2 regions of the Nonomuraea sp. B1E8 genome follow, and region 2 is predicted to be linked to the other one. Evidence: riboswitches for the same ligand, from Rfam matches in the RefSeq annotation. Region 2 holds a riboswitch; the other holds the start of a gene.
What was found. Region 2 has a riboswitch for glycine ahead of gcvP (aminomethyl-transferring glycine dehydrogenase). Riboswitches for the same ligand answer to the same signal wherever they lie in the genome.
Positions count from the first base shown of each region.

Region 1: another riboswitch for glycine. It lies ahead of gcvT (glycine cleavage system aminomethyltransferase GcvT); the one in region 2 lies ahead of gcvP (aminomethyl-transferring glycine dehydrogenase).

Region 1 covers NZ_JBDPLS010000010.1:214,463-229,652, reverse strand. Annotated here, with positions in the region: gene ABGA98_RS30535 (ATP-binding cassette domain-containing protein) at 159-1,112, shown strand; gene ABGA98_RS30530 (ABC transporter permease) at 1,109-1,858, shown strand; gene ABGA98_RS30525 (MurR/RpiR family transcriptional regulator) at 1,838-2,671, opposite strand; gene hutU (urocanate hydratase) at 2,729-4,378, opposite strand; gene ABGA98_RS30515 (ABC transporter ATP-binding protein) at 4,432-6,144, opposite strand; gene ABGA98_RS30510 (hypothetical protein) at 6,326-7,081, opposite strand; gene ABGA98_RS30505 (FCD domain-containing protein) at 7,142-7,846, opposite strand; gene ABGA98_RS30500 (glutamine synthetase family protein) at 7,971-9,341, shown strand; gene ABGA98_RS30495 (aldehyde dehydrogenase family protein) at 9,352-10,698, shown strand; gene ABGA98_RS30490 (3-oxoacyl-ACP reductase) at 10,707-11,471, shown strand; gene ABGA98_RS30485 (gamma-glutamyl-gamma-aminobutyrate hydrolase family protein) at 11,481-12,173, shown strand; glycine riboswitch at 12,227-12,324, shown strand; glycine riboswitch at 12,344-12,443, shown strand; gene gcvT (glycine cleavage system aminomethyltransferase GcvT) at 12,478-13,563, shown strand; gene gcvH (glycine cleavage system protein GcvH) at 13,560-13,949, shown strand; gene ABGA98_RS30470 (L-serine ammonia-lyase) at 14,022-15,190, shown strand, end outside.
Region 2 covers NZ_JBDPLS010000004.1:594,141-609,330, forward strand. Annotated here, with positions in the region: gene ABGA98_RS17630 (enoyl-CoA hydratase/isomerase family protein) at 1-303, shown strand, start outside; gene ABGA98_RS17635 (acyl-CoA dehydrogenase family protein) at 590-1,771, opposite strand; gene ABGA98_RS17640 (SAM-dependent methyltransferase) at 1,798-2,388, opposite strand; gene ABGA98_RS17645 (histidine kinase) at 2,518-4,122, shown strand; gene ABGA98_RS17650 (response regulator transcription factor) at 4,119-4,796, shown strand; gene ABGA98_RS17655 (phosphoribosylanthranilate isomerase) at 4,914-5,501, shown strand; gene ABGA98_RS17660 (CDP-alcohol phosphatidyltransferase family protein) at 5,662-6,243, shown strand; gene ABGA98_RS17665 (mannose-1-phosphate guanyltransferase) at 6,248-8,752, shown strand; gene ABGA98_RS17670 (FHA domain-containing protein) at 9,022-9,534, shown strand; gene ABGA98_RS17675 (MerR family transcriptional regulator) at 9,602-10,261, shown strand; gene ABGA98_RS17680 (bifunctional nuclease family protein) at 10,394-10,864, shown strand; gene ABGA98_RS17685 (MerR family transcriptional regulator) at 11,012-11,632, shown strand; glycine riboswitch at 11,691-11,789, shown strand; gene gcvP (aminomethyl-transferring glycine dehydrogenase) at 11,967-14,798, shown strand; gene ABGA98_RS17695 (tetratricopeptide repeat protein) at 14,892-15,190, shown strand, end outside.

The sequences.
Region 1 (15,190 bases), on a different contig from region 2:
GTTTCCGGTGCCCGGGAAAGCGCCACGGCGCCCCCGGCACGCGGGCGAGAAACTCCGTCCGGCCACAACCATGTCGCGAACCCGGCCCTGACCGGGGCCGGCAGGCGATCGGGCGGGTCGAGGCGGACGAGTTGCCCTGGAAGGAGCGGGAACCCCCCATGATCATTCAGGCAGACGGCCTGCGCAAGACGTTCACCACCAGGAGCAGGAAAGGCACACAGACCGTCGAGGCCGTACGCGGTGTCGGCTTGGAGGTGAAGAAGGGCGAGATCTTCGGCGTGCTCGGCCCCAACGGCGCCGGAAAGACCACCACGATCCGCATGCTCTCCACGTTGATCGCCCCCGACGCGGGCACGGCCGTCATCGCCGGCCACGATCTGCTCAAGGAGCCCGCCGCCGTCCGCCGCAACCTCGGCTACGTGAGCCAGGCCGGCGGGGTGGAGGACACCACGAGCGCCAGGGCCCAGATCATGATGGCCGCCAGGATCCACGACGTGGCCGATCCGAAGCGGGCCACGGCCGAGGTACTGGATCGCTTCGACCTGACCGAGATGGCCGACCGCCCTGGCCGTACGCTCTCCGGCGGCCAGAAGCGGCGCGTGGCCATCGCGATCGGGCTGGTGCACAGCCCGCCGCTGCTCTTCCTCGACGAGCCCACCACCGGCCTCGACCCGCAGAACCGCGCCAACCTGTGGGAGCGCATCAGGCAGTTGCGCGAGGCGGGCACGAGCGTGCTGCTCAGCACCCACTACCTCGACGAGGCCGACGCCCTGTGCGACCGGCTGATGATCGTCGACCACGGCGAGGTCGTGGCCGAGGGCACCCCCGGCGACCTCAAGCGGCAGGTGTCCGGCGACGTGATCACGCTCAGGGCGGACGACCTCGGCAGGGCCGCCGAGACGCTCGGGCCGCTGGCCCGCGAGACCCGCGTCGACGAGGACGTGCTGCGCGTCTACGTCGACGACGGCGAGCACACGCTGCCCGCGCTGCTGCGGGCGCTGGAGGAGCAGGGGGTCGGGCTGAGCTCGATCGCGCTCGACAGGTCCACCCTCGACGACGTCTTCCTGGCCAAGACCGGCCGCACCCTTCGTGACGCTGGAGCCGACTCATGATCCGCCACACCGTCCTGTTCACCGGCTACGAGTTGAAGAAGTCGTTCAGCAATCCCGTATGGCCGCTGTTCGGCATCATGCAGCCGGTGCTCTATCTGCTGATGTTCGCGCCGCTGCTGAAGACCATGACGCCGGGCGGCACCACCGTCGACGCGCTGCGCATGTTCACCCCGGCGTCGATGATGATGATCGCGGTGTTCGGTTCGTTGTTCTCCGGGTTCGGCCTGATCGCCGAGCTGCGCAACGGCTCGCTCGAGCGCTACGCCGTCAGCCCCGCGTGGCGGCCGGCCATCGTGCTCGGGCGGGTGGCCAAGGACATGGTCGTGCTGGTGTGCCAGGCGATCCTCGTGCTGGTCGTGGCGACCGCGATGGGCGTGCGCATCGGGGTCGTCGAGCTGGTGCTGGTGCTGCTGCTCATGGCGGCCACCGGGTTGTTCGCCTCGGGATTGTCGCAGGGGCTGGCGCTGACCGTGCGCGACGAGAACGGCATGTCGCAGACACTCAACCTGTTCATGTTGCCGATCATGCTGCTGGCCGGGTTGTTCGTGCCGATCTCGTTCGCGCCCGACTGGATGAAGGCGCTGGCCCCGATCAACCCGCTCTATCACGCGGTCGAGGCCGGGCGGGCGTTGTTCGCCGGGCGGCTGTCCGACCCGTCGATCCCGGTGGCGTTCGGGCTGTTCATCGTGCTGGCGGTGCTCACGACGATCTGGTCGATGCGCTCGCTACGCAGGATCGCCGGTTAGGAACGTGCCGGTCTCGTCGGTCATCCGTTCGTACTCCTCCAGGCGCGCCCGGGTGCGCAGCGGCGCCGCGTCGGCCATGGCCTCCACCAGGGCCATGGCCAGGGCGAGCGGCGCCGCGTGGGAGTCGAACACGAGGCGGTCGCCGACGGGGGCGTCCAGCACGATCTCCGCGGGGAAGTCTGGTCTGTCGGTGATGGCGGCGACCCGGAGCCCGAGCTTGCCCGCGTACTCCAGCGCCTGCACGACTTCGACCGGATATCTCGGCAGCACCACGGCCACCACCCACTCGGCTCCCGCCCGGCGGGCCGCGTGCAGCCCGTCGGCCAGCTCAGACCCGCCGTGCGTGAGCAGCCGCACGTCGGGGTGGATGCGGCGGGCGTAGTAGGCGAAGGTGGTGGCCAGCCCGCAGGAGACCCGCAGTCCCACCACGGGCAGCGGCTCGGTGGCGGCCAGCTGCTCCCCCAGCTCCTTGAGGGGGAAGGCCGGCAGCCGCTCCCTGACGAGCGCGAGGTTGCGGATCTCGGCGTCGACGGCGCCGCGCAGCAGGCTCTCCTGCGGCGCCTGCGGCCCGCCGCCCAGCACGAGCGGCCGCAGCGCCTGCCGCAGTTCGGGATATCCGGCGAACCCCAGCACCATGGCGAACCTCGTCACCGAGGGCTGGCTCACCCCGGCCCGCTCGGCCAGCTCGACGCTGGACAGGAAGATCGCCTCGTCGAGGTGCTCACTGAGATAGTGGGCGATCCTGCGCTGCACGGGCGACAACCGCCGGCCGTCCAGCAGCACGCTCAGCCCACCGTGATATCCGTCCGCCACGTCACCTCCAACGCCGCCCGCCCCGCGTTCTCATCCCTCACCCTGGTCACGGAGGGCTCAGGACTCCCGCATCGGGACGCGGACACCGCGGTCGGCGGCCACCCGCGCGGCCTCCTCGTAACCCGCGTCCACGTGCCGCATGACCCCGGTGCCCGGGTCGTTGGTCAGCACGCGGTCGAGCTTCTCCGCCGCCAGCGCGGTGCCGTCGGCCACCGTGACCTGGCCGGCGTGGATGGAGCGCCCGATGCCGACCCCGCCGCCGTGGTGGATGGACACCCAGGCGGCCCCCGAGGCGGTGTTGAGCATGGCGTTGAGCAGCGGCCAGTCCGCGATCGCGTCGGACCCGTCGGCCATGGACTCCGTCTCGCGGTAGGGGGAGGCCACCGACCCGCTGTCGAGGTGGTCGCGCCCGATCACGACGGGCGCCTTGAGCTCGCCGGACGCCACCATGTCGTTGAACCGCTCGCCCGCCAGGTTGCGCTCGCCGTAGCCCAGCCAGCAGATGCGCGCGGGCAGGCCCTGGAAGTGCACCTGCTCGCCGGCCTTTTTGATCCACCTGGCGAGCGCCTCGTTCTCCGGGAAGAGTTCCAGGATCGCCCGGTCGGTGGCGGCGATGTCCGCCGGGTCGCCGCTCAGCGCCGCCCACCGGAACGGGCCCTTGCCCGCGCAGAACAGCGGCCTGATGTACGCCGGCACGAACCCGGGGAAGTCGAACGCCCGCTCGTAACCGGCCAGCCGGGCCTCGCCGCGGATGGAGTTGCCGTAGTCGAACACCTCCGCGCCGGCGTCCTTGAAGCCCACCATGGCGCTCACGTGCCGGGCCATCGAGGCCCGCGCCCGCTCGGTGAACCCGGCCGGGTCCTTGTCGCGCTCGGCCGCCATGTCCTCGAAGGCCACCCCCTCCGGGAGGTACATCAGCGGGTCGTGGGCCGAGGTCTGGTCGGTGACGATGTCGATCTCCGCGCCGCGCGCCAGCAGGTCGGGCACCGCCTCCGCGGCGTTGGCCACCACCCCGATCGACAGCGGCCTGCGGGCGTCGCGCGCCTCGCAGGCCAGCCGCAGCGCCTCGTCCAGCGACTCCGCGGCCACGTCGAGGTAGCGGTGCTCGATGCGGCGGGTGACCGAGCGCGGGTCGCAGTCGACGCAGATGACCACGCCGCCGTTCATGGTGACGGCCAGCGGCTGGGCGCCGCCCATCCCGCCGAGCCCGGCCGTCAGCGTGATCGTCCCGGCCAGCGACCCGCCGAAGCGCCTGTCGGCGACCGCCGCGAACGTCTCGTACGTGCCCTGCAGGATGCCCTGCGTGCCGATGTAGATCCACGAGCCGGCGGTCATCTGCCCGTACATGGTGAGCCCGGCCGCCTCCAGCCGCCGGAACTCCTCCCAGTTCGCCCAGTCGGGCACCAGGTTGGAGTTGGCGATGAGCACCCGGGGCGCCCACTCGTGGGTGCGGAACACGCCCACGGGGCGCCCCGACTGCACCAGCAGCGTCTCGTCGCCCTCGAGCGTCGTCAGCGTCCTGACCAGCGCGTCGAACGACGGCCAGTCACGTGCGGCGCGGCCCGAGCCGCCGTAGACGACCAGCTGCTCGGGGTGCTCGGCGACCTCCGGGTCCAGGTTGTTCTGGAGCATGCGGAGCGCCGCCTCCTGCGGCCACCCCTTGGCGGTGATCGTCGTGCCTCGCGGCGCGCGCACGCTGCGGCTCATGGTGACCCTCCTGAATGAGAGCATTCATCAATGTCACCCGCAGACTACATCGGCTAGCTCACCAGGAACTGGGTGGCCGCCAGCTCGCGATAGAGGTCGTCCAGGCCGACCAGCTCGTCGTGCGTGCCGACCGCGCGCACCCCTCCGCCCTCCATGACCACGATCCGGTCGGCGTTGGTCACGGTGGACAGGCGGTGCGCGATGACGAGCACCGTGGTCTCCGCGGCCACCTCGGCGATGACCTCGCGCAGCCGCAGCTCGTTGACCGCGTCGAGCTGCGAGGTGGCCTCGTCGAGCAGCAGCAGCCTGGGCTTGCGCAGCAGCGCCCTGGCGATGGCGACGCGCTGCCGCTCGCCGCCGGACAGCAGCACCCCGCGGTGCCCGACCGCCGTCTCCAGCCCTTCGGGCAGCCTGGCCACCAGGTCGTCGAGCCGGGTGCGGGCGATCGCGCGGCGCAGTTCCTCGTCCGTGGCGTCCCTGGCGGCGAAGAGCAGGTTCTCCCGCAACGTGCCGGCCAGCACGGGGGCGTCCTGCTCGACGTAGCCCAGTGCGCCCCGCAGCTCGCCCAGCGGCCAGTCGCGGATGTCGCGGCCGCCGATCCTGATCGTGCCGCCCTGGTGGTCGTAGAAGCGTTCGAGCAGGGCGAACACCGTCGACTTCCCCGCCCCCGACGGCCCCACCAGCGCGGTCAGGCCGCCGGGCGGCACCTCGAAGGTGACCCCGTCGTGCACGATCGGCCGGTCGTCGCCGTACCGGAACACCACGTCCTCGAACGTCACCCCGACCGGCTCCACGCTGCCCTGGGCGACGCGGACCGGCTCGGCCGGTTCCGCCGGCAGCTCCTCGATCTCCTTGATCCGCTTGAGCGCGGCCAGCCCCTGCTGGAGCTGCACACCGCCCTGGACCAGCTGCCCGATCGGCGGCACGAGGTAGAACAGGTAGAGCAGGAACGCGATCAGCGACGACACCTCGAGCGTGCCGGAGGCCACCCTCGACCCGCCGACGCCCAGCACGCACAGGAACGCGATCTGCACCGCCATCCACGTCGCCACGCCCGCGAGCGACGTCCACCCGGCGACCTGCAGGCCCCTGTCACGGGCGCGCACCGCCGCCTCGCCCACCTCGGCGATCTCCCGCTCCTCCGCGCCGCTCGCCTTCACCGTCCTGTACGCCTGCAGCGCCCGGTCCAGCACGGCCCCCATCTCGCCCACGGCCTCCTGGGCGTGCGTCTGGGCCCGCTGGATCCTCGGCATGATCAACGCGACCAGCCCGCCGATCACCACCACCACGAGCAGCGTGATCAGCAGCAGCACGCCGTCCATGGCCGCCATCATGACGATGGCCCCGACCAGCATGAACGCCGCGCTCACCGACTCGACGATGCCGTTGGTCAGCACGGCGCGCAGCAGCGTCGTGTCGCTGGTCACCCGCGACATCAGGTCACCGGGCTTGAGCCGGTCGACGTCGGCGACCTTGAGGCGCAACATCCGGTCCACGAGCCCGCGCCTGGCGCCGAGCACGATGCCCTCGCCCGTGCGCTCCATCAGGTAACTGCCACCGGCCGACACGACCGCGCCCACCAGCACCGCGGCGGTGAGCCCTAACAGCGGCCCGGCCATCGACGTGTTCTGGCCGAACGCGTCGACGACGTACTTGGCCAGCAACGGCATCGCCAGACCCGCCACCGAGCCGATCAGGCCCAGCAGGCCGCCCAGGAACAGGACCTTCCTGTGCGGGCGTACGTAGGCGAGCAACTCCTTGATCACCGCAACCCCCTTCACGACATTTCTCGACTTTGCTCCAACGAACGGGAGCCTTCGATCGGCACCGATCCGCCAGCGTCAACTTAAATTGACGACCTTAGTATGTCAACTTCAGTTGACAGCTTCGCCGCGAGGAGGAGACGACCGGGGTGGGACATCGGATTTTCGCGACCTCGCGGGCGTTCTACGGCCTCAACCGCCCGCGCCGCGTGGACGGCAGATCGTGCCGCCCTGAGAGGAACTCCTGGAAGGCGATCTTGGCCTTGATCACCGGCCGCCGCCAGCGTTCCTCCCGGTGGATCGCCTTGGCCATCTTGCGCGGTGACTTGCCGGTGAAGAACCAGTGGGCCCAGGGCGAGCCGGGCCGCGCCAGGCGGAACGCGCCCACCAGCAGCATGGGCGGGATGAACAGCCCCGCCATCCCGGTCCAGATCTTGCCCTTGAGCAGGGTGACGACGGCCAGGGCCAGGTTGGCGATGATGAGCACGGCGGGGTTGACCAGGGTGCCGTAGTCCCAGGTGAGCGGGCGCAACCCCATGAGGAGCAGGCCGGTGACGGCGACCGCGATGAAGACGGCGTCCACCGAGGTGCGCCCCTCCTCCTCCCAGTAGACGTCGTGCAGGTGCAGGATCAGTGCGAACTCGTCCAGCACCAGCGCCGATCCGATGCCGAACACGCACGCCGCGGCCGCCGTGCCCACCTGCGACGCGGGCGGGACGATGAGGCCGGCGACCCCGCCGGCCATCATCAGCACGACGCCGAACACGACGTGGTGGATGTGCATCTCGCCCACGCTCACGTTGCGGAACCAGCCGATCTTCGCCCTGATCAGGCGGACGTTGATGCGCGTGGCGATGAAGGCGACGATGAGCGCCACGAAGTAACAGAACAGCGGCAGCCGTCCCGTGGCGACGATGGTGTGCTGAAACCAGTTCCCCATGATGCTGCAACTGATGCTACGAGCCCATGGGCCCTGATGGCGCGCAACCGGCGGCGACTCTCAGGCCAGAAACGCGCGCAGAAGGGCCGCCGTGCCCTCCAGGTGCTCGGCCACCGCCTGCCGGGCCGCGTCGGGGTCGCCCGCCAGGATGGCGTCGACGATGGCCTGGTGCTGCACGGCGGCGTGGTCGAGGTTGACCTGGAGCATGGGGATGGCGTTGAGCAGGTCGCTGACCCGCGAGCGCGCGTCCGCGCAGGTCGTGGCGAGCAGGGGTGAGCCCGTCAGCTCGGCGATCGACAGGTGGAAGGCGGTGTCGAGCCGGCGGTAGTCGTCGAGGCCGGCCTCGTTCACGTCGGCGAGCCGGCGTACGAGCAGCGCCCGCTGCTCCTCCGCCGGCCGGGACATCGCCAGCACCTGGGCCGCCCCGCACTCGACCGCCAGGCGGAAGGTGAGGGCGTCCGACAGGTCGGCCATGCCCATCTCCTCGACGGCCTCGCGCAGGTGGCCGGCGTCCGGCTGGGGCGGCGCGTACGTGACGAACGCGCCGCCGTACCGGCCTCTGCGCACGTCGAGGTAGCCCGCGTCGGACAGCGCCCGGATGGCCTCGCGCAGCGTCACCCTGCTGATGCCGAGCCTGACGGCCAGCTCGCGCTCGGGGGGAAGCTTGTCGCCCGGCGCGACCAGGCCGAGCTTGATGGCCTGGAGCAGGCGTTCCACGGTCTCCTCGAAGGCGTTGCCGGCCCGGACCGGGCGCAGCACCGTCATCAAACGCGCCGACTCGTCCAACGTGTCCTCAGGTCTTGACAAGGGATCCCGCCATACACATCAATGGTCTAAGACTAGCCCAATCAACGGGGACGCGTGTCAGCGCAGATCGGAGCGGCGTAGCGTGAGCGAGGGAGCGAGCACCGGATACCTTTCCGTCAGCGAGCTGCGCGACGAGGTGGCGTCCGGGCGGATCGACACCGTGCTGCTCGCGATCGCCGACATGCAGGGCAGGTTGCAGGGCAAGAGGCTGTCCGCACGCTATTTCCTCGACGAGGTGCTGCACCACGGCTCCGAGGGGTGCAACTACCTGCTCGCGGTCGACGTGGACATGAACACCGTCTCCGGCTACGCGATGTCGTCCTGGGAGCGCGGATACGGCGACTTCGTGATGAGACCCGACCTGACGACGTTGCGCCGGGTGCCGTGGCAGGAGGGCACCGCCCTGCTGATGGCCGACCTGACGTGGGAGGACGGCGGCGACGTGCCGCCCTCGCCGCGCCAGATCCTGCGCAGGCAGCTGGCCCGCCTCGCGGAGCGCGGGCTGGCCGCGTACGTCGGCACCGAGTTGGAGTTCTGCGTCTACGACGACACCTACGAGCAGGCGTGGCAGCGCGGCTACCGCGACATGTCGCCCGCCAACCTCTACAACGTCGACTACTCGCTGCTGGGGACCGCCCGCATCGAGCCCCTGCTCAGGCGGATCAGGCGGGACATGGAGGGCGCCGGGCTCTACGTCGAGTCCGCGAAGGGCGAGTGCAACCTGGGCCAGCACGAGATCGCCTTCCGCTACGCCGAGGCGCTGAAGACCTGCGACAACCACGCCATCTACAAGAACGGCGCCAAGGAGATCGCCGCCCAGGAGGGCAAGTCGATCACCTTCATGGCCAAGCCGAACCAGCGCGAGGGCAACTCCTGCCACATCCACATCTCGCTCAGGAGCCTCGACGGCGACCCCGTCATGGCCGGGCCGGGGCCGTACGGGCTCTCGCAGCTCGGCGCCCGCTTCATCGCCGGGCAGCAGGCCTGCCTGCGCGAGCTCACCCTGCTGTACGCCCCCAACATCAACTCCTACAAGCGTTACACGCCGGGCAGCTTCGCCCCCACGGCGATCAAGTGGGGTGTCGACAACCGCACCTGCGCGCTCAGGCTCGTCGGCCACGGGCCGTCGCTGCGGATCGAGAACCGCGTGCCGGGCGGCGACGTCAACCCGTACCTGGCGGTGGCGGGGCTGGTGGCGGCCGGGCTGCACGGCATCGACAACGAGCTGCCGCTGGAGGACGCGTTCGAGGGCAACGCCTACGACTCGGGCGCGGAGACCGTGCCGCACACGCTGCGCGACGCGCTCCCCCTGTTCGAGGGGTCGAAGCTGGCGCGCGAGGCGTTCGGCGAGGACGTCGTCGAGCACTACGCGAACAACGCGCGCGTGGAGCTGGCGGCGTTCGACGCGGCGGTGACGGACTGGGAGATGTTCCGTGGTTTCGAGCGAATGTGACGGGTGACCGATGAAGATCGTCAATCCGGCGACGGAGGACGTCATCGCCGACGTCGAACTCGCCGACGCGGCCGAGATCGACCGGGCGGTGGAGCGGGCCAGGAAGGCGTACGCCGCCTGGCGGCAGGTGGCGCCCGGTGACCGGGCGCGGCTGCTGAGGAGGTTCGCCGACCTGGTGGGCGAGCACGGCGAGGAGCTGGCGCGGCTGGAGCTGGCCAACGCCGGGCACCCGATCGGCAACGCCCGCTGGGAGGCGGGCGCCGTACGCGACGTGCTGCACTTCTACGCCGGGGCGCCCGAGCGCGACCACGGCAAGCAGATCCCGGTGCCCGGCGGCGTGGATGTGACCTTCCAGGAGCCGCTGGGCGTGGTGGGCGTCATCGTGCCGTGGAACTTCCCCATGCTGATCATGTCGTGGGGGGTGGCCCCGGCGCTGGCGGCCGGCAACACGGTGATCGTCAAGCCGGCCGAGTGGACTCCGCTGACCGCGCTGAGGCTGGCCGAGCTGGCCCTGGCGGCGGGCCTGCCCGAGGGAGTGCTCCAGGTGTTGCCCGGGGCGGGGGAGGTCGCGGGCGCCCGGCTGGTGGAGCACCCCGACGTGGCCAAGATCGTGTTCACCGGTTCGACCGAGGTGGGCAAGGAGATCGCGGCCAAGGCGGCGGCCCAGGTCAAGCGGGTCACGCTGGAGCTAGGCGGCAAGTCCGCAAATATCATCTTTGCGGACGCCGATCTCGACAGAGCGGCACAAGCGGCCCCCTACGCGGTCTTCGACAACGCCGGACAGGACTGCTGCGCCAGGTCCCGGCTGCTCGTCCAGGCAAGCGTGTACGACGCCTTCATGGAGCGCCTCTCCGAGGCCGTACGCGGCGTCGTCGTCGGCGACCCCCGCGACGAGAGCACCGAGATGGGCCCGCTGATCAGCGCCGAGCACCTCGACCGCGTGCGCGGCTTCGTCCAGGACGGCGCCCCCTACCTCCAGGGGTCGTGCCCCGGCGGCAAGGGCTACTGGTTCCCGCCGACCGTGCTCACCCCGGACGTCACCGACCGTGCGTTCACCGAAGAGATCTTCGGGCCGGTCGTGTCGGTGGCGCCCTTCGAGGACGAGGCGGACGCCGTACGCATCGCCAACGACACCCCCTACGGGCTGAGCGGCTCCATCTGGACCCGCGACGTCGGGCGCGCGCTCCGCGTGTCCAGAGCGGTCGAGGCGGGCGCCCTGTCGGTGAACTCCAACGCGTCGGTCCGCTACTGGACCCCGTTCGGCGGGTTCAAGCAGTCAGGGCTGGGCCGGGAGCTCGGCCCCGACGCCCTGGCGGCGTTCACGGAGACCAAGAACGTCTTCATCTCCTGGGAGTGAGGCAGCACGTGAAGAGACTGCAGGATCGGGTGGCTGTGATCACCGGCGCGGGCGGCGGCATCGGGCTGGCCACCGCGCGCAGGTTCGCCGAAGAGGGCGCCAGGGTGGTCTGCGCCGACCTCGACGAGGAGGCGGGCGTCAAGGCCGCGAACGAGGTCGGCGGCCTGTTCGCGCGCGTCGACGTGGCCGACGAGGACGACGTCGCCCGGATGTTCCGTACGGCGTTCGACACCTACGGCAGCGTGGACATCGCCTTCAACAACGCCGGCATCTCGCCGCCCGACGACGACTCGATCCTGGAGACCGGCATCGACGCGTGGCGCCGCGTCCAGGACGTGAACCTGACCAGCGTCTACCTGTGCTGCAAGCACGCCATCCCGTACATGCGGCGCCAGGGCAAGGGCTCGATCATCAACACCGCGTCGTTCGTGGCCGTCATGGGCTCGGCGACCTCGCAGATCTCCTACACGGCGTCCAAGGGCGGGGTGCTGGCGATGTCGCGCGAGCTGGGCGTGCAGTTCGCCCGCGAGGGCATCCGGGTGAACGCGCTGTGCCCAGGGCCGGTGAACACGCCGCTGCTGCGGGAGTTGTTCGCGAAAGACCCCGAGCGGGCGCAGCGGCGTCTGGTGCACGTCCCGGTCGGGCGCTTCGCCGAGGCGTCGGAGATCGCGGCGGCGGTCGCGTTCCTGGCCAGCGACGACGCGTCGTTCATCACGGGCAGCGAGTTCCTGGTGGACGGCGGCATCTCCGGCGCCTACGTCACGCCGCTCTAGGAGGTCATCGTGCGACGTCCCGTCATCGGGGTCACGTGTTACGTGGAGCCGGCGACGTTCACGGTCTGGCAGGACATGCCGGTCGCGCTCCTGCCGTACATGTACGTCGAGCAGGTCGTCCGGGCCGGCGGCCAGCCGGTCGTGCTGCCGCCCGCGGGGGACGCCGCGCAGGTGGTGAGCCGCCTCGACGGGCTCGTCCTGGCCGGGGGCGGCGACATCGATCCGGCGAGGTACGGCGAGACGCCGGAGGAGCGTACCGGCTATATCCGCAAATTTCGTGACCAGGCCGAGTTCGCCGTGCTGGCCGCAGCCCTCGACGCCGGACTACCCTTCCTCGGCATCTGCCGGGGCCTCCAGGTGCTCAACGTGGCCCTCGGCGGCACCCTCCACCAGCACCTGCCCGACGTGGTCGGCCACACGGGCCACTCCCCCGCGCCCGGACGTTTCGGTCACCTGCCCATCACCCCCGTCCCCGGCACCCGGCTGGCCAAGGCGCTGGGCACGGCGCCCGTGACGGTGCCGCACTATCACCACCAGGCCGTCGACCGGCTCGCCCCCGGCCTCACCGTGACCGCGACCGCCGCCGACGGCACCGTCGAAGGGGTGGAGCTGGACTCGGGACCGTTCACCGTTGCGGCGCAGTGGCATCCGGAGGCGGCCGAGGACCACGCCCTCTTCGAGGCCCTGGTGGCCGCCTGCTGACGAGCGAACGCGACAAGACCCCCAAATCACTACTAGGCTGGCGGGACACACCAGCAAACCGTGCGGGAGAGCACCCTGACAGCCGGTCAGGGTCCCTGAAGGAGCAAGCCCTCCCCGCGAACCTCTCAAGGCAAAGGACCGCACGGCTGACCAGGAGCACGTCTCCTCGGAAGGTGACCTCTGGAAAGCAGGCCCGCAGGGCCTCGCCGAAGGTGAAAGTCCGGCAAAACTCGGGCGAAGCTCTCAGGCATCGATGACAGAGGGGGAGGATGCTGGCATCCAATCCTGTCCTGAGGTGCGATAAATGTCCCGACCTACTCCGCTACGAGACGTGCACGAAAGCCTCGGCGCGACGCTGACCGACTTCGCGGGCTGGCTCATGCCACTCCGGTACGGGAGCGAGTCCGCGGAGCACAGGGCCGTCCGCGAGGCCGCCGGGCTGTTCGACCTCTCGCACATGGGCGAGATCTTCGTGACCGGGCCGCAGACCGCCGCCGCGCTGGACTACGCGCTGGTCGGCAACATGTCGGCCGTGGCGCCCGGACGAGCGAGATACACCATGATCGTCAACGAGCGGGGCGGGGTGCTGGACGACCTCATCGTCTACCGGCTCGGGGACGAGGAGTTCATGGTCGTCGCGAACGCCTCGAACTACGAGAAGGTCGCCGGCGAGCTGGAGAGCCGCTCCAAGGCGTACGACGCCGTGGTCGACGACCGTTCGCAGCAGTACGCGCTGATCGCCGTCCAGGGACCCCGCTCCCAGGAGATCCTCGCCACGCTCACCGACGCCGACCTGGCCGGGCTCAAGTACTACGCGGGCCTGCCAGGGCTGGTCGACGGGCGGCAGGCGCTCATCGCGCGCACCGGCTACACCGGCGAGGACGGGTTCGAGCTGTTCGTGGCCGTCCAGGACGCGGTGCCGCTCTGGCACGCGCTCGTGGCCGCGGGCGAGCCGTACGGGCTCAAGCCCGCCGGACTGTCCAGCCGCGACACGCTCAGACTCGAAGCCGGCATGCCCCTGTACGGCAACGAGCTGAGCGCCGAGCTGACCCCGTTCGACGCGGGGCTGGGCAGGGTGGTGAAATTCGACAAGCCGGGCGACTTCGTCGGCAGGTCGGCGCTCGAGGCGGTCAAGGACGATCCGCCGCGGCGCCGTCTCGTCGGTCTGGTCGCCCGGGGCCGCCGGGTGCCGCGCCACGGCTACCCGGTCACCAAGGACGGCGCCGTCGTCGGCGAGGTCACCAGCGGTGCGCCCTCCCAGACCCTGGGCAAGCCCATCGCGCTGGCCTACGTGGACACCGGCGCCGACTCAGGCCTGGCTGTGGACATCCGGGGCAGCCATGAACCCATGGACCTGGTCGAGCTGCCCTTTTACAGGAGGAACAAGTGAGCAACATCCCTGACGACCTGAGCTACACCAAGGAACACGAGTGGGTTTCCGGGGTCGAGGACGGCCTCACCGTGACCGTCGGCATCACGGCCTACGCCGCCGACGCCCTTGGTGACGTCGTCTTCGTGCAGCTCCCCGAGATCGGTTCGATCACCGAGCCGGGCGACTCCGTCGGCGAGGTCGAGTCGACCAAGTCGGTCAGCGAGATCTACACGCCCGTCGGCGGCGAGATCGTCGAGGTCAACCAGGCCATCGTGGACGACCCGAGCCTGGCCAACAGCGACCCGTACGGCGAGGGCTGGATGTTCCGGGTGCGCATGGAGGGCGACCCGGAGGACCTGCTCTCCGCCGAGGAGTACGCCGCGCTCACCTCGGGCGAGTCCTGACCCTGCCGGGTCTCATCGGCTGACGCCGGGGCCCGCGTCCGGGCCCCGGCACTCATGAAGGGCGCGTCATCAATGGCGATCAGCGTCTTCGATCTCTTCAAGATCGGCATCGGGCCGTCGAGCTCCCACACGGGAGGCCCGATGGCCGCGGCCCACAAGTTCGCCCGCGGCCTGCACGAGGACGGCCTGCTGCCGCGCGTGGCCCGGGTGGAGGCCATCCTGTACGGCTCGCTCGGCCTGACCGGAAAGGGCCACGGCAGCGACAAGGCGGTCCTGCTGGGCCTGTCCGGCGAGAAGCCCGAACTGGTCGACGTGGACACCATCGAAGGGCGCCTGGCCGAGATGCGCGAGTCGGGCGGCGTCCGGCTGTACGGCACGCACGAGATCCCCTTCGTCGTCGGCCAGGACCTCGTCTTCGAGCGCAAGATCTCGCTGCCCGAGCACCCGAACGGCATGCGCTTCACCGCCTACGACGCGGCGGGTGAGCGGCTCAGGGAGAAGGTCTACTTCTCGGTCGGCGGCGGCTTCGTCGTGGACGAGAAGGCCACCGGCGCCGACCGCATCAAGCCGGACGACACCGTCCTGCCCTACCCCTTCACCACCGGGGAAGAGCTGCTCAAGCACTGCACGAACACCGGTCTGTCGATGTCCGCGCTCATGCTGGAGAACGAGAAGGCGTTCGGGCGCACCGAGGAGGAGGTCCGCGCGGAGCTGCTGCACCTCTGGCAGGTGATGTCGGAGTGCGTGCGCCGGGGCATCTCGAAGGAGGGCGTCCTGCCCGGCGGGCTCAAGGTCAGGCGCCGCGCCAACCAGCTGCACCGCCGCCTGCAGTCCGAGCCGGCCGAGAAGGACCCGCTGCAGGCCATGGACTGGGTGACGTTGTTCGCGCTGGCGGTCAACGAGGAGAACGCCGCCGGCGGCCGCATCGTCACCGCCCCCACCAACGGGGCCGCCGGCATCATTCCGGCGGTCCTGACGTACTACACCCGCTTCGTGCCCCACGCGGACGAGGACGGCGTGGTCCGCTTCCTGCTCACGGCCGGCGCGATCGGCGTGCTGTTCAAGGAGAACGCCTCGATCTCGGGCGCCGAGGTGGGCTGCCAGGGCGAGGTCGGCTCCGCCTGCTCCATGGCCTCGGCAGGCCTCACGGAGGCGCTCGGAGGCACCCCGGAGCAGGTCGAGAACGCCGCCGAGATCGGCATCGAGCACAACCTGGGGCTGACCTGCGACCCGATCGGCGG
Region 2 (15,190 bases):
GCGAAATACCACCTGCTGCTGTGCGAGCCCGTGACGGGCGAGCAGGCCGAGCGGATGGGGCTGGTCAGCCTCTGCGTCGACGACGACCGGGTGCACGACAGGGCGATGGAGATCGCGGTACGCCTCGCCGCCGGTGCCCAGGAGGCGATCAGGCTGACGAAATACGCGCTCAACAACTGGCTGCGCCTGGCGGGGCCGTCGTTCGACGCCTCCCTCGCCATGGAGTTCCTCGGCTTCACCGGGCCCGACGTGACCGAGGGCGTGCGCGCCCTGCGGGAGAAGCGGCCGCCGTCGTTCGGCTGAGCGCCGGGTGTGCTTGCCGCCCGCGCGGGTAGGCGCAGCCCCAAGGTCGACCAGATGACCGCGCCGGCACCGGCAGGCACTGTTCGCCGTGGCCGAGAACGTCGCCCCGGCGGACGCGGAGCCGACAGCCTCGCAGGGCGTCCGGCGCACGCCGTACGAACGACGAGGGGGGAGAACGCGCGGCGATGGCCCGGTGGACGAGCGGGGTGGACGAGCGGGGCGAACGCGCCAGAACGGGCGGGCGTCGGCGCTCCACGCTTCGCGGCGGGCCCGACCGGCCCGGCCGCTAGAAGCTTCGGGGGAGTCCGAGCACCTGGGTCGCGAGGTAGTTGAGCAGGAGCTCCTCGGTCACAGGTGCCACCTTCGCGATCCTGGCGTCGGTCAGCAGCCTGGCGACCGGATATTCGTAGGAATAGGCCATCCCGCCGTGCGTCTGGAACGCCGCGTCGGCCGCCTCCCAGGCCGCCTGTGACGCCGTGAGCTTGGCGATGTTGGCCTCGGTGCCGCACGGCAGCCGCCGGTCGAAGCACCACGCGGCCTTGTAGATCATCAACCTGGCCAGCTCGATCTTGGCCTTCACCTGGGCCAGCGGGAAGGAGATCGCCTGGTTGGCGCCGATCGGCCGGCCGAACACCTCCCGCTCCTTGGCATAGTCGACGGCCACCCGCAGCCCGACCTCCGCCGTGCCGAGCGCCGAGGCGGCCAGCAGCACGCGCTCGGGGTTGAGGATGTCCCACAACACCGCCACGCCCTGGTCCACCTCGCCGACCACGTTGGAGGCGGGCACCCGCAGATCGTCGATGAACACCATGTTCGACGGCGTCGTGTTCGCGCCCATCTTGGGGATCGGCCGGTAGGACAGGCCTCCGGCGGCGACCGCCTCGGGCACGTTGACCAGCAGCACCGTCAGCCCGTGGCTGCGCGGACGCGCTTCGGCGGCCGGGACCGTCCTGGTCACCAGCAACATCCAGGTGGCCCGCTGCACGCCGGTGATCCAGATCTTCTGCCCGTTGACCACGAAATCCCCGCCGTCGCGCCGGGCCGACGTGGTGATCGCCAGCGAGTTGGACCCGGCGTCCGGCTCGGTCAGCGCGAAGCAGGTCTCGACCTCGCCCGTGGCCAGCCTGGGCAGCAGTTCCGCCCGCTGCCCGGCGTCGCCGTGCCGGTCGATCGTGAGCGCTCCGAAGCCGGGGGTCAGCACGTACGTGAACGCCGACCCGCCCGCCGCGCCCGACGCCGAGAGCGTCTCCGTGGCCACCGCCAGCTCCAGCAGCCCCTGCCCGCCGCCGCCGTGCTCTTCCGGCACCGCCAGGCCCAGCCAGCCGCCCTTGGCCAGCTCGTCCCAGACCTCCTCAGGCCAGCGCTTGTCGCTCTCGCACCGCTGCCAGTAGGCGAGGTCGTATCGGGAGCAGATGGCGCCGATGCCCCGCTGGACGGCGAGGGCGCTCTCGGGAAGGGTGAAATCCATCGCGCCATCGTAGAATCACGTTCTGATCAGGGTCGAGGCCGCCGCGCGTGGAAGACGAAGGCCGGGGGAGGGTTGCGCCACACCGTACGCCCCGCCACGACCTCCTCGAAGCGTTCGGCCAGCAGCGCACGGAAGCGCCGGGCCGAGCTGAGCGGGATGGCGTGCACGTAGGAGAACGTGGTGAACGCCGCCACCGGGCTCATCGCCGACGTCACGGCCCCGAGCAGGTCACGCTGCGTCTCCTCGGGGAACGCCGCCCACGGCAGCCCGCTGACCACCACGTCCGCCTGCCGCAGCCCCCGCTCGCGCAACAGGTCGCCGAGCCGGGCCGCGTCGGCGTGCGCCACGTCCACGGTGGGGAAGCGCTCGGCGAGCAGCTGCGCCATCAGGTCGTTGACCTCGACGGCGAGGTGGTGGCCCCGCCCGGCGAGCCGCTGCTGGATCTCCGCGGTGAACGGGCCGGTGCCGGGTCCCAGCTCCACCACGGTCGGCTCGCCCCGCTCGGGGATCGGCGCGCAGACGTTCGCCGCCAGCCGGCGCGAACTCGGGGCGACCGCGCCGATCTTGGAGGGGGCACGCAGGAACTGGCCAAGGAAGAGTGAGGCGTCGTTCGACATGGCACGACTTTAGGGGCAGGATCTTGGTGGGTCGCTCCCCCCTCCGGGCGGATGTGCGGCCAGTAGGAGGAGGCGGAGCCGTCCAGGGGAAGGCCCGGCCTTCCACGCTGGGCGGATACCGTTGTGCGCATGCGCTGGCGCGGTGTCCCTCTCGATGTCCTGCTCGCCGTCTCCGGCGTGGGCCTCGATCTGCTGACGACGGCGCACGCGGGCGACACCGAGTTCCTGCCCGCCGAGATGAACCTCCCGATGGCGCTGCTGGTGGGCCTGCCCATGGGGCTCGTCCGGCACCGGCCGGTGACCGTCACCTTCCACCTGGCCGCGCTGCTCATGGTGACCGACCAGATCGGCTCGTTCACCTCCAACACCGCGCAGATCCTCATCTGCGTCGCGCTCGGCGTGGTGGGGCACCGCTCCGGCCTGCGGGCCACCACCGCGGCCGTGGCCGTCACGATCGTCGCCACCGCGTGCAACATCGTCGACCCCGGCATCGAGCCGAGCGCCAACACCTGGATGTACTCCGTCCTCCTGCCGGTCTTCCCCGCCGTGCTCGGCGCCTACCTGCGCAGCACGGCGGGGCGGCTGGAGGAGCGCGACGTCACGCCCGACGCGCTGCTCGCCGCCGGCGGGGTCGCCATCACCGTGCTCAGCACGTGGACCTCCTGGCACCTGGGCGCGCAGCCCGTCTGGGTGGTCGGGCTGCTGGCCGTCGTGGGCGGCCTGTCGCTGGGCATCGCCAGGCGGCTGCCGGGACTGGTGGTCCTGCTGCAGGGCGTGCTGCTCGTCTCCGCCGACACGTACCTGAACAACACGGTCAACACCTGCGTGATCCTCACCCTGACCGCGATCGGCGTGTTCTCCATGCGGGTGGGGTCGTGGGCCTGGGTCGCGGCCGCCTACCTGACCGGCTGCCTGCTCACCGCGATCGCCGTGGTCGGCCACGAGACCGAGATCACCCCGGTCCGCGTCGGCGTGCTGATGACGCTGGTGGCCACGCCGATCGCGATCGGCCGCTACCTCGGGATGCGGCAGGCCGCCCTGGCCGCGGAACGGCTGCGCGCCGAGGAGTCCGCCCGCGCGGCCGTCGCGCAGGTGCGGGCCGACCAGCTGGCCGAACGCGAGCGCATCGCCCGCGACGTGCACGACATCGTCGCCCACCACGTCGGCGCCATGGTGCTGCGCGCCGGCGCCGCCCGCTACGCCGCGCCCGACGGCCCCGTCGCCGACGCGCTCACCGACATCCGCGACACCGGCCACCAGGTGCTGCAGGACCTGCGCGAGCTGCTCGACCTGCTGCGCGACCCCGACAGGCAGCCCGGCCTGCTGGCCAACCCCGCCGACGTCATCCGCGAGTCGGCCGACCGCATGGCCGCCGCCGGCCTCGACGTCGAGCTCGACCTCGACCCGGCCGCCGACAGCACCCCGCTCATCGCCCGCGCCTCCGCCGCCCGTATCGTCCAGGAAGGACTCACCAACGTGCTCAAACACGCCGGACCAGGCACGCAGGTCCGCGTCAGCGTCACCCCGTCAGGCGACGGGCTCTCCGTGGAGATCCGCAACGGCCGGCCGCCCACCGACATCGAGCGGCTGCCCTCCTCCGGGCGCGGCCTGGCCGGCATGCGCGAACGCGTCCGCGCCCTCGGCGGCACCCTGTCCGCCGGCCCCGACGGCGAGGGCGGCTGGCTCCTGGCCGCCCGCCTGCCCGCGCGCCTGTCCCAGGGGAGCATCGCGTGATCCGCGTGCTGATCGCCGACGACCAGGCGCTCGTCCGCGCGGGCGTGCGCATGTTGCTGCAGGCCGCGGGCGACATGGAGGTGGTCGGCGAGGCCGTCGACGGCGCCGAGGCGGTGCGGCTGGCCGACCGTCACCTGCCCGACGTGATCCTCATGGACCTGCGCATGCCCAAGGTCGACGGCCTGGAAGCCATCAAACGCGTGCTCAGGGCCCGTCCGGGGGTCAGGATCGTGGTGCTGACGACGTTCGCCGAGGACGCCAACGTCTACGCCGCCCTGCGGGCCGGCGCCGTCGGGTTCCTGGTCAAGGACGACGATCCCGAGCGCATGGTGGACGCCGTGCGCCGCGCGGCGGCCGGGGAGCAACTGCTGGCGCCGTCGGTGTTGCGCAGGGTCGTGGAGCGGTTCCTGGCCGCGGGGGAGGAGCACGTCGCGCCCGCCCCGCCCGCCGGGCTGACCGAGCGGGAGGTCGAGGTGCTCGCCCTGGTGGGGGCGGGCCTGTCCAACGCGGAGATCGCCGAGGAGCTGTACGTGGGCGTCACCACCGTCAAGACCCACATCGCGGCGGCGATGGACAAGCTGGGCCTGCGCAACCGCATCCAGGCCGCCGTCGTCGCCCACCGCACCGGCCTGGTCGACGCCTCCTTCCGCCCCGTACGCCCGCCCCGCGGCTGAGGGCCCGGGCCCGCGTACCGTCCGGCGGCGGCACGTCCTGCCGGGTCGCCGCCGGACGGTCCTGACCGTGGGAGGGCACGGTCGCCGGAGAGGGCCGCCGCCGCTAAGGTCGGGAGTGTGTACGTGAAGATCTGCGGGCTGAGCGAGCCCGAGCACGTTGCCGCCGCCGTCGAGGCGGGAGCCGATGCCATCGGGCTGGTCATGACCCGCAGCCCCCGCAGGATCACCGTCGAGCGGGCGGCCGCGCTGGCCGCGCTCGTTCCCGCCCATGTGCTCACCGTCGGGGTGTTCCGGGGCGAAGACCCCGAGACGGTGCGCGCGGCCGCGCTGGCCTCCGGGGTGCGGGCCGTGCAGCTGCACGGCAAACATCCGCACGGCGACTTCACCGCTCTGAAGGATCTCGGCGTGCGCCTGGTCAGGGCCGTCGACGCGGAGGCCGACCTGCGGTGCGGCGCCTTCGACGAGGATCTGCTCATCGTCGACGCGCCCCACGCCGGATCCGGCCTGCCCTGGGAGTGGGCGGCCGTGCGCGGCAGGCCGTCCGGCCGGTGGTTGCTGGCGGGCGGCCTCGCCCCGGCCAACGTCGCCGACGCGATCGCGGCCGCCGAGCCGTGGGGGGTCGACGTGTCCAGCGGCGTGGAGACGTCGCCGGGCGTGAAGGACCCGGCTCTCATCAGGGCGTTCCTGACGGCTGTGCGCGGCTGACAGGCGAGCTCGCCGAATCTGATCATGGCCTACCGCGGCGGATCCCCCACGACCCGCCCGCGGCGGTCCTTCTCACCGCCGTCGAGGCCGCGAGGGCCCGCCAGGAAGGGAGATCGGGCGGGACCGCTGCGGTGGAGTTTCACGCAGTAGGGTCTCCTGCGTGAGCGATACTTCCGCCGAGGACCGGATCTGGACGGTTCCTAACCTGCTGAGCTTCCTGCGCCTCCTGGGCGTCCCCGTGTTCCTCTGGCTGGTTCTGGGGCCCAAGGCGGACGGGTGGGCCATCGGGATCCTCGCGGTCGCCGGGTTCACGGACTGGCTCGACGGAAAGATCGCCCGGGCGTTCAACCAGACGAGCAGGCTGGGCCGGATCATCGACCCGGCCGCCGACAAGCTCTACGTCTTCGCCACCATCTTCGCGCTGCTGCTGCGGGACGTCATCCCGTGGTGGCTGGTCGCGGTCATCGTCGCTCGCGAACTCTTCGTCGCGTGTTCCTTCCCCGTACTTCGCAAACATGGCTATAAGGCACTTCAGGTGCATTTCCTGGGCAAGGCCGCCATGTTCAATCTCATGTACGCCTTCCCTCTCCTCTTCCTTGCCTCCCACACTGGGTGGTATGCCGATATAGCCCGAATTGTCGGGTGGGCGTTCGCCCTATGGGGAACGGGCCTGTACTGGTGGGCGGGGGTGCTGTATGTGGTACAGGTGCGCCAGCTCGTAATCTCGGCCAAGAAGGAGTGATCGGGTGAAGGCGGTCGTCATGGCGGGCGGGGAGGGCACTCGGCTGCGTCCGATGACCGCCAACCAGCCCAAGCCTCTGCTCCCCGTGGCCAACCGCCCGATCATGGAGCACGTCCTGCGCCTGCTCAAGCGGCACGGCATCACCGAGACGGTGGTCACCGTCCAGTTCCTGGCCGCACTCGTACGCACCTACTTCGGCGACGGCGACGAGCTCGGCATGAACCTCCAGTACGCCACCGAGGACCTGCCCCTCGGCACCGCGGGCAGCGTCAAGAACGCCGCCGACCGCCTCCGCGACGACCGTTTCCTGGTCATCTCCGGCGACGCGCTGACGGATATCGACTTAACGGACATGATCCGGTTCCATCGCGAGAATGCCGCCCTGGTGACGATCGGGCTGAAACGCGTACCGAATCCGCTCGAGTTCGGGATCATCATCGTCGACGACCAGGGCAGGGTGCAGCGTTTCCTGGAGAAGCCCACCTGGGGACAGGTCTTCTCCGACACCGTGAACACCGGCGTCTACGTCATGGAACCCGAGGTCCTCGACGCCGTGGCCACCGGGGAGCCCGTCGACTGGTCCTCCGACGTCTTTCCCGCGCTCCTCGCCCGCGGCGCGGCCATCTACGGCTACGTGGCCGACGGCTACTGGGAGGACGTCGGCACCCACGAGAGCTATCTCAAGGCCCACGCCGACGCCCTGTCCGGCAGGGTCGCGGTGGACATCGGCGGCTTCGAGCTCTCGCCGGGCGTCTGGGTCGCCGACTCCGCCGCGGTCGACCCCGACGCCGTGCTCAAGGGCCCGCTGCTCATCGGCGACTACGCCAAGGTCGAGGCGGGGGCCGAGCTGCGCGAATACACCGTGCTCGGCAACAACGTCGTCGTCCGCGAGGGCGCCTTCCTGCACCGCGCGGTCGTCCACGACAACGTCTACCTCGGCCCCGGCGCCCACCTGCGGGGCTGCGTCATCGGTAAGAGCACCGACGTGATGTCCGGCGCCCGCATCGAGGAGAACTCCGTCATCGGCGACGAATGCGTCATCGAGGCGGAGGCGTACGTCTCCAGCGGTGTCCGGGTCTACCCGTTCAAGACGATCGAGGCCGGCGCGGTCGTCAACACCAGTGTCATCTGGGAGTCGCGCGGCCAGCGCAACCTCTTCGGCCCGAGGGGCGTCAGCGGCCTGGTCAACGTCGAGATCACCGCCGAGCTGTGCGTCCGCCTGGCCAGCGCGTACGCCACCACCCTCAGGAAGGGCGAGCACGTCGTCACCTCGCGCGACTGCTCACTGGCCGCCAGGGCGCTCAAGCGGGCCGTCATCGGCGCGCTGACCGCCGGCGCGATCAACGTGCTCGATCTGGAGGCGGCCCCGCTGCCGGTGGCCCGCTTCCACACCGCCAGGGGCTCGGCGGCGGGCGGGATCGCGCTGCGCACCACGCCGGGCGACCCGCAGAGCGTGGACATCGTCATCATGGACGACCGCGGCGCCGACCTGCCCCCGGCCGCCCAGCGCAAGCTGGAGCGGGTCTTCTCCCGCCAGGAGTTCCGCCGCGCCTTCCCCGGGGAGATCGCGGAGCTCGCCTACCCGGCCAGGGCCGTCGAGGACTACACCCACGACCTGCTGCGTCACGCCGGCGTGACCGGGGTCAAGGACATGAAGGTCGTCGTCGACTGCGCGGGAGGCACCTCCTCGCTGGTGCTGCCCACGCTGCTCGGCCGGGTCGGCGTCGAGGTGCTCACCGTCAACGCCCGCCTCGACGACGTCTCGCCCACCGAGACGCTCGCCGGGCGGCGGCGTGACCTGCAACGCCTGTCGGAGCTGGTCAGCTCTTCGCGGGCCGCCTTCGGGGTCAGGTTCGACCCGGTCGGCGAGCGCATCGCCCTGGTCGACGAGATGGGCCAGCTCATCAGCGAGGAACGCGCGCTGCTCGTCGTGCTCGACCTCGTGGCCGCCGAACGCAGGAGCGGCCGGGTGGCCCTGCCCGTCACCACGACCAGGGTCGCCGAGCAGGTGTGCCGCTTCCACGGCGTACAGGTGCAGTGGACGTCCACCGCGCTCGACGCCCTCACCTCCGCGGCCGCCGGCCCGGACATGATCTTCGCGGCCGACGGGCGCGGCGGCTTCGTGGTGCCGGAGTTCAGCCCCGCGATCGACGGGCTGGCCGCATTCCTGCGCCTGCTCGGCCTGGTCGCCCGCACCCGGCTGTCGCTCAGCCAGATCGACGCGAGGATCCCCGAGGTGAAGCTGCTCAGGCGGACGGTGCCGACGCCGTGGGCGGCCAAGGGCGCCGTGATGCGCTCGGTCATCGAGTCGGCCGAGGCCGAGCCGGAGGGCCGCCGCATCGACACCACCGACGGGGTGCGGGTGGCCCGCGACGACGGCAGCTGGGTGCTGGTGTTGCCGGCCGCAGCCGAGCCGGTCACCGACCTGTGGGCCGAGGCCTCCGACGTGGACGGCGCGCAGGCGCTGCTCGAACGCTGGGCCCGCATCGTGGAACAGGCCGCCACGTGACCCCGCGGCCGGGCAGGCGCAAGAATGGCCGAGCCGGTATGTGCGCGGACGGTCCCGCAAGATCGTAATGTAGAAACGCGCGGCGGCATGGACCGCAGGGCGGGGGCGGCGGTAACTTTGTCTGCGTCCTGACCACAGTCCAGCGCCCCCGTCTTGACCTTTGCCGCTGATCAGCGTAAGTTGCGGCATTCGCAAACTTGAAAAAGCGAAGCGAGGCGCGCTCCAGAGCACCGTCGCCGCGTCTTCGCGGTAGGAGGCCGAGCCGATCGATGCCGAGCGTCTACTGCACGCAGTGCGGGCACGCCAACCCCGAGGATGCCCGTTTCTGTTCCCGCTGTGGGTCACCGCTGACCAGACTCGAGGTCTCCGGGGACACCACATCGACGATCTCGGTGGCGGGAATCGAGGCGTATGAGGCTGAGACAGGCGACATGCTCCTGGCCGAGCGGGCGCTGGTCGAGCAGCTGCCGCCCGGCGCGGCACTGCTCACGGTGACCAGGGGGCCCAACCAGGGCAGCCGCTTCCGGCTCGACAAGGACCTGACCACGACCGGGCGCCATCCGGAGAGTGACATCTTCCTCGACGACATCACCGTCTCCCGCCGCCACGTCGAGTTCTACCGCCACCGCGGCGGCCAGTTCTCCGTGCGCGACGTGGGCAGCCTCAACGGCACCTACGTCAACAGGGAGCGGATCGAGGAGGTTCCCCTGCACTCCGGCGACGAGGTGCAGATCGGCAAGTTCCGCCTCGTCTTCCTGATGCGGGGCAACTCCGGGGCATGAGGGGGCGAAGCGGGCGACCGGCGGACGCCGTCTCGTGCGTGACCATGCGGCAAGGGGAGGAGCGCGCATGACGTCGCAGGCGGCACGCTCGCACATGAGCATCGGGGAGGTGCTCGCGCTCCTGCAGGGCGAGTTCCCCGATGTCACCATCTCCAAGATCCGTTTCCTGGAGGGGGAGGGGCTGATCGAGCCCGAGCGCAGCCCGTCCGGCTACCGCAAGTTCACCCACCTGCACGTGGAGCAGCTGCGCTTCATCCTCACCGAGCAGCGCGACCACTACCTGCCGCTGCGGGTGATCAAGGACAAGATGGCGGAGGGCCTCGGCCGCCCGCGCGCCCTCCAGGACAACGACAAGCAGGAGATCAGGCTCAGCCGGGCCGAGCTGATCGAGGCCGCGAGCATCGACGAGGAGACCCTTGCCGAGCTGGAGGATTACGGCCTGCTCGCCCCGGTGGCCCGCCGCTACGACGAGGAGGCGCTCGCGGTGGCGCGCTCCGTCGGCGCCCTGGCCCGCTTCGGCCTGCGCGCCCGGCACCTGCGCGCGGTCAAGGCGGCGGCCGAGCGCGAGTGCGGCCTGGTCGAGCAGACCGTCGCACCGATACTCAAGCGGCGCGCCCCCGGCGCCATCGGCGAGGCCGACGAGGTGGCCAGGGAGCTTTCCGCACTCCTTCTCGACCTGCACGCATCCCTTGTGCGCACGGGCGTCCGGTCCGTGCTGGGGCGCTGAGAGCGCGGTGAGCTGGGAGGCGGGGGCACATTCCAGGCCTGCCGGGTGTTACGTTGAAATGCAGAAGCCAGTCAGCAGAAGCAACGACCAAATAGCTGTGCCGGGTCACCGGTCAGGAATACGGAGCAGCCCGTGTTGCAGATGGAGGTTGTGGGCGTTCGGGTTGAAATGCCCACAAATCAGCCGATCGTCTTGCTGAAGGAGGCACACGGGGAGCGGTTCCTTCCTATATGGATTGGCATGACGGAAGCCACGGCCATCGCCCTGGCCCAGGCAGAGGAGCCTCCGCCGCGGCCGCTCACCCACGACCTCTTCCGTGACGTGCTGAGCGCGCTGGGCGTAGGCCTGCGGGCGGTCAACATCGTCGCCCTGCGTGACGGCATCTTCTTCGCCGACCTGGTGTTCTCCAACGGCGTGGAGGTGAGCGCGCGGCCGTCCGACTCGATCGCGCTGGCCCTGCGCACCGGGGCGCGCATCTTCGCCAGCGAAGAGGTCGTCCAGGAGGCCGGGGTGATCATCCCGGACGACCAGGAAGACGAGGTGGAGAAGTTCAGGGAGTTTCTTGACACGATCACTCCCGAGGACTTCGGCCGGGCGGGGTAGGTATTTCAGTGCATTTACGCTTCACGACGCGCCGAGCCGGATCGTTGACTGAGCATGGTCGCGGTCCTACGGTGCAAGTGAAACCCGTGGCCGCGCTTCACGTACCCCCAGATCAGGCCACGGGATGAGAGAAAGCCGGAGGTCCGCGTGGCGGTCAGCAGCGGCGAGGGAAAGACGGCCGGCCAGGAAGATCCGGTGCGGCGCGAAAGCGCGCGGCAGCGTGCCGGGGAGCAGGGTCTGCTCTTCGACGAACAGCCCGCGGCGCTGCCGGGCGACATCGGATACCGCGGGCCGACGGCATGCTCGGCGGCCGGCATCACCTATCGGCAGCTCGACTACTGGGCGCGCACGGGCCTCGTCGAGCCCACGATAAGAGCCGCGCAGGGCTCCGGCTCCCAGCGTCTCTACAGCTTCCGCGACATCCTGGTCCTCAAGGTCGTCAAGCGGCTCCTCGACACCGGGGTGTCGTTGCAGCAGATCCGCACGGCCGTGCAACATCTGCGTGACCGCGGGGTCGCCGACCTCGCGCAGATCACGCTCATGAGCGACGGCGTCAGCGTCTACGAGTGCACCTCGGCCGACGAGGTGATCGACCTGCTCCAGGGCGGCCAGGGCGTGTTCGGCATCGCGCTCGGCCGGGTCTGGCGCGAGGTCGAGGGCTCCCTCGCGGAGCTGCCGGGGGAACGCGCGGCGGTCGAGGACACCGTCCCGGCCGACCATCCCGCTGACGAACTCGCCCGCCGCCGCCGCGCCCGCCGCACGGGGTGAGCACGGCTCCTGGCAGCCGTACGAATCGGGCGTAGTAACCTGAGGGCAGCAAGGCCGACGACCCCGTGCGGGAGAGTCCCCGGGCCCCTGGGCTCCGGGGCGCCGAAGGAGCAACCCTCCCCGGAATCTCTCAGGCATCCCGTACCGCTCGGGCGAGGCAACTCTGGAAAGCAGGCGCACCCGCCAGGCGCGCCTCACCGACGGTGCAAGCCCCACCGGGGGTGAAGCTCTCAGGTCGCGGCCCCGTGCTTGTCCGGGCCGCGCTGACAGAGGGGGAGATCCGGCACACGCCCGCGCCCTGGCGCCGGTCTCCACAGCCTCGGGAGGCATCTCCATGACCGATCTGTCCGCCCCGCCGTTCTCGTCCCGGCACATCGGCCCCTCCGAGCCCGAACAGCAGCGCATGCTCGAAGCCGTGGGCTTCGAGTCCGTGGCGGACCTGGTGGCGGTCGCCGTCCCCGAGTCCATCAGGGCCAAGGACCGGCTCACGCTGCCCGCCCCCGCCGCCGAGGCCGAGGCCATCGCCGAGCTGCGCGCCCTGGCCGATCGCAACCAGGTGCTGACCTCGATGATCGGGCTGGGCTACCACGACACCGTCACGCCCGCCGTCATCCGCCGCAACCTGCTGGAGAACCCGGGCTGGTACACCGCCTACACCCCCTACCAGCCGGAGATCTCGCAGGGCCGCCTCGAGGCGCTGCTCAACTTCCAGACCGTCGTCTCCGACCTCACAGGCCTGCCGGTGTCGGGCGCCTCGCTCCTCGACGAGGCGACCGCCGCGGCCGAGGCCATGACGCTGGCCCGCAGGGCGGGCACGTCCAAGAGCGCCGTGTTCGTCGTCGACGCCGACGCGCTGCCCCAGACCAAGGCCGTCCTCGCCACCAGGGCCGAGCCGCTCGGCATCACGCTCGTGGAACACTCCCTCGACGGCGAGCTGCCCGAGTGCTTCGGCGTGCTCGTGCAGTACCCCGGCGCGTCCGGCCGGCTGCGCGACTTCCGCGCCGTGTCCGCCGCCGCGCACGAGGCGGGCGCCCTCGTCGTGGCCGCCGCGGACCTGCTGGCGCTGACGCTCGTGGCCGCCCCCGGCGAGCTGGGCGCCGACATCGCCGTGGGCTCCTCGCAGCGGTTCGGGGTGCCCTTCGGGTTCGGCGGGCCGCACGCCGCCTACATGTCCGTACGCGAGGGCCTGCAGCGGCAACTGCCCGGCCGCCTGGTCGGCGTCTCCGTCGACGCCGACGGCGACCCCGCCTACCGCCTGGCCCTGCAGACCCGCGAGCAGCACATCCGCCGCGAGAAGGCCACCAGCAACATCTGCACCGCGCAGGTCCTGCTCGCCGTCATCGCGAGCATGTACGCCGTCTACCACGGCCCGGAGGGCCTGCGCCGCATCGCCCACCGGGTGCACCGCCACGCCGCCGCCCTGGCCGAAGGGCTGCGCCGGGCGGGCGTGGAGGTCGTGCACGCCGAGTTCTTCGACACCGTGCTCGTGCGCGTGCCCGGGCGGGCGTCCGCCGTGGTCGCCGCCGCCGCCGAGCGGGGCGTAAACCTCTGGCAGGTGGACGCCGACCACGTCTCGATCGCCTGCGACGAGAAGACCGGGGCCGCCGAGCTGGCCACGGTGCAGGCCGCGTTCGACGTCACGGCCCCCTGCACCGACGCCGAGGGCGCCGCCGACGCGCTGCCCGCCTCGCTGCTGCGCGAGTCCGCCTACCTGACCCACCCGGTCTTCCACGACCACCGCTCCGAGACCGCGATGCTGCGCTACCTGCGCCGGCTGCAGGACAAGGACATCGCGCTCGACCGCTCCATGATCCCGCTGGGCTCCTGCACGATGAAGCTCAACGCGACCACCGAGATGGAGCCGATCACCTGGCCGGAGTTCGCCGCCGTCCATCCTTACGCGCCCGCCGCCCAGGCCGAGGGCTACCTTGAGCTGATCGGCACGCTGGAGCGCTGGCTGGCCGAGGTGACCGGCTACGACGCCGTCTCCATCCAGCCCAACGCCGGCTCCCAGGGCGAGTTCGCCGGGCTGCTGGCCATCCGCGCCTACCACCACGCGGGCGGTGACAGCGGGCGCGACGTCTGCCTCATCCCCTCCTCGGCCCACGGCACCAACGCCGCCAGCGCCGTCATGGCCGGCATGCGGGTCGTGGTCGTGGCCTGCGACTCCGAGGGGAACGTCGACCTGGCCGACCTCGACGCCAAGATCGCCAAGCACCGCGACGCGCTCGCCGCGATCATGGTGACCTACCCGTCGACGCACGGCGTCTACGAGGAGACCATCACCGAGATCTGCGCCAAGGTGCACCAGGCAGGCGGCCAGGTCTACGTCGACGGCGCCAACCTCAACGCGCTGGTCGGGCTGGCCAGGCCCGGCGAGTTCGGGGCCGACGTGTCCCACCTCAACCTGCACAAGACGTTCTGCATCCCGCACGGCGGCGGCGGCCCCGGCGTCGGCCCCGTCGCGGTCCGCGGCCACCTGGCCCCCTACCTGCCCGGTCACCCGCTGCGTGACGGCTCGCCGGTGGGGCCCGTCTCCGCGGCACCCTACGGGTCGGCCGGGATCCTGCCGATCTCGTGGGCGTACATCCGGATGATGGGCTCCGACGGCCTCACGGCGGCCACCGAGCAGGCCATCCTGTCGGCCAACTACCTCGCCAAGCGGCTGGCACCCCACTTCCCGGTGCTCTACACCGGACGCGGCGGGCTGGTGGCCCACGAGTGCATCATCGACCTGCGCCAGATCACCAAGGAGACCGGCGTCACCGTGGACGACGTGGCCAAGCGCCTCATCGACTACGGCTTCCACGCGCCCACCATGTCGTTCCCCGTCGCCGGGACCCTCATGATCGAGCCGACAGAGAGCGAGGACCTCGGCGAGCTCGACCGGTTCGCCGACGCGATGATCGCCATCAGGGGCGAGATCGCCAAGGTGGCGTCCGGCGACTACGACAAGACCGACAACCCCCTGCGCAACGCGCCGCACACCGCGGAGTCGGTCAGCGCCGACGAGTGGCACCACCCGTACACGCGGACCGAGGCCGCCTACCCGCTGCCGTCGCTGCGCGACGGCAAATACTGGGTGCCGGTGCGCCGCATCGACCAGGCCTACGGCGACCGCAACCTGGTCTGCTCGTGCCCCCCGCTGGAGGCGTACGAGGACTAGACACCGGGAGGGTCAGACCTTCGGCGGCAACCGGGCAGACATGATCGCCGGAAGTCGTTAGGCTCAGGGCGACCGTCGCCAGAAGGAGCTCTCTTGACGTCCTCAGAGCTGGAGACCCCGCCTCTCGACACCGCCCGGCGTCTGGCCGAACGCGGCGACCTCGACGGCGCCGCCGCCATTCTCGGCGAGCTCGCCGCCGACCCCGACGAGCCCGACAGGGCTCAGGCCGCCGTCGGGCTGGCCGTGGTGCTGGAGGAGCGCGGCGACGTCGAGGCCGCCAGGGCCGCCGCCAGGACCGCCCTGGCGACAGGGCACCCCGAATACGCTTCGCAGGCCGCCTGCCACCTGGCCCAGGGGTTCGAGCGGGAAGGGCGGGCCGAGCAGGCCAGGGC